Regions from separate parts of the Baekduia sp. Peel2402 genome, predicted to be linked through region 2. Evidence: riboswitches for the same ligand, from Rfam matches in the RefSeq annotation. Region 2 holds a riboswitch; the other holds the start of a gene.
The links. Region 2 has a riboswitch for cobalamin ahead of ACT01A_RS07370 (histidine phosphatase family protein). Riboswitches for the same ligand answer to the same signal wherever they lie in the genome.
Positions count from the first base shown of each region.

Region 1: it holds a riboswitch for cobalamin, as region 2 does, so the genes downstream of both, ACT01A_RS05310 (Ig-like domain repeat protein) here and ACT01A_RS07370 (histidine phosphatase family protein) in region 2, are expected to answer to the same signal.

Region 1 covers NZ_CP199582.1:1,071,266-1,074,658, forward strand. The annotation lists gene ACT01A_RS05305 (DUF4430 domain-containing protein) at 1-278, opposite strand, end outside; gene ACT01A_RS05310 (Ig-like domain repeat protein) at 271-1,449, opposite strand; cobalamin riboswitch at 1,484-1,669, opposite strand; gene ACT01A_RS05315 (cob(I)yrinic acid a,c-diamide adenosyltransferase) at 1,713-2,267, shown strand; gene ACT01A_RS05320 (phosphatase PAP2 family protein) at 2,264-3,145, opposite strand; gene ACT01A_RS05325 (hypothetical protein) at 3,206-3,393, shown strand, end outside.
Region 2 covers NZ_CP199582.1:1,492,139-1,495,531, reverse strand. The annotation lists gene ACT01A_RS07380 (PKD domain-containing protein) at 1-291, shown strand, start outside; gene ACT01A_RS07375 (histidine phosphatase family protein) at 473-1,144, opposite strand; cobalamin riboswitch at 1,159-1,320, shown strand; gene ACT01A_RS07370 (histidine phosphatase family protein) at 1,395-2,018, shown strand; gene ACT01A_RS07365 (adenosylcobinamide-GDP ribazoletransferase) at 2,015-2,737, shown strand; gene ACT01A_RS07360 (cobyric acid synthase) at 2,734-3,393, shown strand, end outside.

The DNA of each region.
Region 1 (3,393 bases), 420 kb from region 2:
TGGCCGCCGGCGACGCCGTCGATCGACTGCACGAAGTTGCCGCCGAAGCGCGTCTGCACCTTGGGCGCGTTGCGCTGCAACAACCGCATGACGGTGTCCGACCCGCCGGTCTTGGGCGTGTCGGACTGGACGACCGGCTCGGCGCCGAAGTCCTTGGACACCAGCAACTGCGTGTCCCCCGCCTTGGGGCCCGCGCCCAGGCCGCAGCCGCCCAGCGCCGCCGCGAGCACCGCGGCGGCGAGGGGCGCGACGAGCCGGGCGCGGGCCGCGCTATGCAACGGTGAACACCACGCGCGACGTCCCGCGGGCCAGCTGGCTCGTCTTGTTGCCGGCCTTGTCCACCACCATCACATCGAGCACGTAGCGGCCGCGCGCGAGCTTGGAGGGCAGCAGGTAGGACCAGTCGGCGCTCGTGCCGACCGAGAACCAGACGCCGCGCTCGGCGCCGCACTTCTTGATGGTCTTGAACTTCTCGGTCTTGCCGTCGTAGGTGGAGCACTTGCCCTGGTCGTTGCGCGTTAGGCGCAGGCGCACGTCGGCGATGCCGGAGCCGTCCGCCTCGACCGTGCCGCCGAGCTGCCGCGGGCCCTTGCCCTTGGCGTACTTCTTGCCCTCGCTGACCGCGGTGACCTTCGCGTAGGCCGGAACCGTGTCCTTGGTGCCGCAGAACCCGTCGTGGCCGTTGGTCACGCAGGGCGCCGGCGCCGGCGTCACCGTCGCGATGGTCGTGCCGCCGACCTTCGTGGTTCCGCAGAACCCGTCGCTGCCGGTGCTCGCGCAGCCGGCGACGCGCGCCGGGGCGCGGTTGCCCTGCTTGACGACCAGCGTGTACGGACCGGCCGCGACCGTGACCTGCGCCGTGCCGTTGGCACCCGTCGTGACCGGCGCGGTGCCGCCCGTGACGGTGGCGCCCGACGACGGCGCGGTCGTCGTGGTGCCGATGAAGTTGCCGTCGAACGTCGTGGTCGTGTCCTTGGCGGTGACCGTGAACGCCACGCCCGGCTTGGCGCTGGTGGGCGCGTCGAGCAGCGTCGGCTCGTCGTAGCCGGTGGACGCGAACGCGTTGGACCACCAGAACAGGACCTTGTCGCCGTCGTTGAGCGCGTGCGAGCAGCCGCCGTCGTTGTCGAACTGGCCGTTGACGTAGACCGACCACGACGGCTGACCGCTGGCGAACGGCCAGCTCTCGCTCTTGATGCGCGTCACCGCGAACGACGGGCCGTCCCAGTCGCCGGCGACCGCCGGCTCCAGCGCCGTGAACGGGACGGCGCCCGTGCAGCTGACGCCGCCGGGCTTGCTGACCGAGGCGGCCGTGTCGACGACCGTGGGCGCCTGGACGACGTTCTGGCCTTCGATCTCGACGGAGACCTTGGCGGCCGAAGCCGGACCTGCTGTCGCTCCAAAGAGCGCGATGCCGGCCACGAAAAGGCCGAGAGTCTTCTGCTTCATGCGGGAACCACCCCTTGCCGCGAGGGCGTGTTGATGTCCTTGATGGTCGGAGGCAGGTCTCCTGGCTTCCGGACCGCCTCCTCCGCGCCTTCCCAAACCCGTTGGTCCAGTGGCTCGCGTGCGGCACGCACGCGGTGCGGTGAGGCTCTCGCCCGGTCACAGTGGCGGGTCCGCGCCGGTCTCGCACCGGCTTCCCTTGGCCACCGACCCTTATTGAACGCCGATCGTACCGCCGCAGCGCCACCGGTAGCCTCCCCGGTGAGATGACGGTCAACCTCACGCGGATCTACACCAAGCTCGGCGACGGCGGGGAGACCCACCTCGGCGACATGTCGCGGGTGCCCAAGACGCACCCGCGGATCGAGGCCTACGGCGCGGTCGACGAGCTCAACGCCTACCTCGGCGTCACGCTGACGCTGCCGGACCTGCCCGAGCAGCAGGCGACGTGGCTGCGCCGCGTGCAGAACGACCTCTTCGACGTCGGCGCCGATCTGGCGGTCCCGCACGGCGGCGAGCGCGCGCGCCTGCGCGTCGACGAGGGCTACACGACGTGGCTGGAGGGCGCCTGCGACGAGGTCAACGCGACGCTCAAGCCGCTGAAGTCGTTCGTCCTCCCCGGCGGCACGCCCGCCGCCGCGCACCTGCACGTCTGCCGGACGATCTGCCGCCGCGCCGAGCGCCGCGCGATCCTCGTCGAAGACGGCAACCCGGAGGTCGTCCGCTACCTCAACCGCCTCAGCGACCTGCTGTTCATCCTCAGCCGCGCGGCCAACGGCGGCGACGAGCCGCTCTGGGAGCCGGGCGCGACCAAGTCCTAGACGCCTGCACGCTGATGCGGGCGCGCCACGGGCGGAGCGCTGCGGAACCCGATCGCCATCCCGCCCGCGATCAGCGCGGCCAGCGCGGCGATCGCCAGCGCGCCGAACGTGAACGTCGTGTGCGAGGCCGCGTAGCCCAGGAGCTGATGCGGGCGCGCCAGCAGCGCGCCGCCTACGACCGCCGCGACGACCAGGCCGACGATGATCGCGCCGATGCCGTCGCCGGGACGCGTCGCCGCCTCGGCGCCCGCTCGGCTCGGCCAGCGGGCCTCGCTGGCGTTGATCGTGGCGATCGCCAACAGCACGTAGATCGAGGCGACGAGGTAGCCGCCGAAGACGTCGGACGGGAAGTGCCAGCCGAGCGTGAGGATCGAGTAGGCAACCGCGACCGCGTAGGCGCTGCCGATCGCGGCGATCGTGGGCCGCAGCCGCGGCGGCGCGGCGAGCACCGCGCAGAGCGCCATCGTCATCGCCGCGGTCGAGTGGCCCGACGGCCACGACGCCGCGCCGACCTGCGCGAACGGCCCGAGCCACTCGTCGTAGCGCGGCGAGGCCAGGACGTGCTTGAGCGCCTCGGTGGTCGCGCCGGTCAGCACGAAGAGCACGGGGATGGCGATCGCGACTCGCGCGCGCCCGCGCGCGAGCGCCACCAGCGCCAGGACGATCGCGGCGATCGCGTACGGCCCGGGGTTGGCCGAGTGGGCGACGACGTCGAGCAGCGGCGTCAGCTGCGGGCGGTTGAGCTCCACGAAGCCGTTGAGCGCGTGGCCGTCGCCCTGCTTGGTCACCGGGATCAGCTTTGCGAGCACGCCGGTGATCGCCAGCGCGACGGCGGCGAGGGCGGCAAGAGCGAGCGGAGGTCCGGGGCGGCGCAACATCGGTCCGTCTCACCGTACCCAGGCAGGATCAAGGGAAGCTGAGGCGAACCCGAACGCAAGATGGCGCTTCCCGTCCCCGGCCTGGTCCCCTCGCTGCGCGAGACCCCGCTGCGCGACCGCGACGGGCTCCTGCTCGGCCGCGCGCACGACGTCCTGTTTGACGCCGTAACCAACCGGCCCGCGTGGGTCGTGGTCGGTCTGGCCGACGGCCGCACGACGCTCGCGCCCGCCGCGCGAGCACGCCACAC
Region 2 (3,393 bases):
TCGGTGGGGTCGGCCAACGCGCTGCCCGAGCCGTCGGTCCAGGTCAAGCACGACAAGAAGCGCAAGCGCCTGACCTGGGCGCTGCGCGCGATCAAGGGCCAGTCGATCAAGCTGGTCGAGACCAACGCCGACGGCAAGACGCGCCGCGTCCTCAAGACCACCAACAAGGCCAAGGGCACGCTGAACTACAAGCCCACCGCCGGCGCGACGAAGATCGTCGTCGAGGTGACCCAGAACGGCCTCCCGCGGGAGAGCAAGACGGTGGTGAAGCTCACCGCCGCCAAGAAGTAGGGGAGACGGCGGCGGCTGCGCGATGGTTGATGCGAATTCCCGTGGTCGTGCTCGCACGCCCGGCGGCGCTGGGCGCCACGCGATCCCTTGCCGATCCAACCAGGATCGGCTGCGGAATCGCGCGACGCCCAGCATCCACCGTGCGCACGATCACGACCACGGTCTATTTCGCATCAACCATCTAGGGCTGCAAATGCGAGCTGTCGTTGAAGCTGCGCAGCAGCCAACGGCCGTCGCCGAAGACCACCAGCCGGGAGATCGACGTGTTCTCGGCGTGGACGAAAGCCAGGCGTGGCGCGCCCGTGGCCTGCCGGGCCAGCTCGCCGATGACGCCGCCGTGGACGACCGCGGCGGCGACGCGGCCCGGGCCGGTCTCGGCCACGACGCGCAGCAGGCCGGCGCGGACGCGGTCGGCGAACGCGTCCATGTCCTCGGCGCCGGGGATCACGTCCCAGCGCTGCTCCTCGAAGACCTTGGCGAAGATCGGGTCGCCGTTGGCGGCCCGCACGCGCATCTCGCCGCCTTCCCACTCGCCGAGGCGGACCTCCGCCAGCTCGGGGATCACGGTCGGCTGGAGGCCCGTCGCCTCGATCAGCGGCGCCGCGGTCTGCGCGGTGCGTTGCAAGATGGTGGTGAACAGCGTGTCGGGCGGCGACTGCGCCAGCCGCGCGCCGACCAGCCGCGCCTGCTCCTGGCCGATCTCCGACAGCGGTGGGTTGCCGTGGCCCTCGATCATCTCGAAGGACTCGCCGGGGACCGCGTCCTGCGACGCGCCGTGGCGGACGAGGAGGACCTCGGTCGCGTTCTCGGGGAGGGACCATGCCCGCTGGGGGTATCGCTTCGGCTCGCTCATCTGCTCTGCACCTTGCCAGACGGACGGGGCGTGGTACTGTCCGCGCCGTCTTTGCGATGGAGCGGGAAGTCGGTGAGAGTCCGACGCGGTCGCGCCACTGTGACCGGAGGCGTACATGTTGATGTACGCACTCCGGCAAGCCAGGAACTTAACCCGGCCATCGCACTTCACCCCACGATGACGGGACGCGAAATCCCGGGGAGGTTCCTCCGTTGGTCGACCCCGCAGCACCCCTTTCGCGCCGGCTGGCGTGAGCCTCCGGGTCCTCTTCATCTGCCACGCGGCGACGGCCGACACCCGTCGCGCGGCGTTCGGCGGCGACGGCCCGCTGCTGGAAGGTGCCGCGCGCCGCGTCGGCGACCTGGCCGCGCACCTGCCCAAGGCGCGCGCGGTCCTGCGCAGCGACGCCCGCTGCACGCGGGAGACCGCCGACGCGCTCGGACTGGGGGAGACGGCCGCCTTCGACGCGGGCGTCGCCGACTGGGACTTCGGCTCCTGGGGCGGGCGCGCGCTGGCCGACGTCGAGGCGTCCTCGCCCGACGCGCTGCTGACCTGGCGCTCGGATCCCGCGTCCGCGCCGCACGGGGGCGAGTCGCTCGTCGCGCTGCTCGCCCGCACCCGTGCGTGGCTCGACGCCCTCGACGGCGACGGCGTTCGCATCGCGGTCACGCACCCGTCGGTCATCCGCGCTGCTGTGGTCTGCGGCCTCGAGGTCCCCGAAGAGGCCTTCTGGACGATCGACATCGCGCCGATCTCCGTCACCGAGCTGCGCCGCCGCGGCACCCGCTGGCGCGTCGCCCGGATCAACTGGGAGCCGGCGCTCTACCGCGACCCGCGTCCGCGGCCGGCGCCCAAAGCGGCGGTGCCGGGATGAGCGCGCGCGTCGCGATCTCGTTTCTCACCGTGATCCCAGCGGGCGGCAGCGCCTCCGGGGAGACGTGGCTGTCTCGTGCTGCGGTGTGGTTCCCGTTCGTGGGGGCCTTGGTCGGCGCGGGCGCGGCGGGCGTCGTCCTGCTCGCCGACGTCGCCGGGCTGTCGTCCGCGGTCGGCGGCGCGCTGGCGATCGTCTTCGCGATCGTCGTCACGCGCGGCCTGCACGAGGACGGCCTGGCGGACACGGCCGACGGCCTCGGTGTCCACGGCACGCTGGAGCGGCGGCTGGCGGCGATGAAGGACTCGGCCGTCGGCGCGCACGGCGCGCTGGCGATGGCGTGCGCGCTGCTGCTGGCCGCGTTGTCGCTCGCCACGCTCGACGCCGAGCACGCGGCGCGCGCGCTGGTCGCCGCGCACGTGCTCTCGCGTGCCGCGATGGTCGTCGCCGCGGCGGCGCTGCCGAACGCGCGCGCTTCCGAGGGGCTCGGCCGCTCGCTTGATGTCGCGCCGCTCGTCGCGCTCGCCGCCGTCGTCGTCGCGGCTGCCGCGACGGTCGCGCTCGGCGGCGCGGTCGCGCTGGCTGCTGCCCCCGTCGCGCTCCTCGCCGCCCTCGCCATCCAGCACCGCGCCTTCGGCGGCCGCACCGGCGACACGCTCGGCGCGACGGGCAAGCTGGTGGAGATCTCCGCCCTGGTCGCGCTCTCGGGAGCGTGGTCATGACCGGCGCGCTCCTGGTCTGCGGCACCGCGTCGGATGCCGGCAAGTCGCTGGTCACCGCCGGCATCTGCCGCTCGCTCGCGCGGCGCGACATCTCCGTCGCCCCGTTCAAGGCCCAGAACATGGCCAACAACTCGGCGGTCACCGCGTCCGGCGCGGAGATCGGCCGCGCGCAGGCGATGCAGGCCGCCGCGTGCGGGATCGAGCCCGAGGCGGCGATGAACCCCGTGTTGATCAAGCCCGCGGGGGACACGTCCTCGCAGGTCTTGTTGATGGGCAAGCCGTTCGCCGACGCGACCGCGCGCTCTTACCAGGCGCTGAAGGCCAAGCTCGAAGCGCCGACGCTCGCCGCGCTCGACACGCTGCGGGAGCGCTTCGACGCGGTGATCTGTGAGGGCGCCGGCTCGCCGGCCGAGATCAACCTCCGCGCTCGCGACCTGGCGAACATGGGGCTGGCACGCGCCGCGGACCTGCCCGTCCTGCTGGTCGGCGACATCGACCGCGGCGGCGTCTTCGCCTCGCTGGTCGGCACGCTCGCGGTGCTCGACGCCGAGGACCAGCGCCACATCGCGGCGTTCCTCATCAACAAGTTCCGCGGCGACAGCAGCGTGCTCGCGCCCGGTCTCGACATGCTCCACGACCTCACGGGCCGCCGCGCG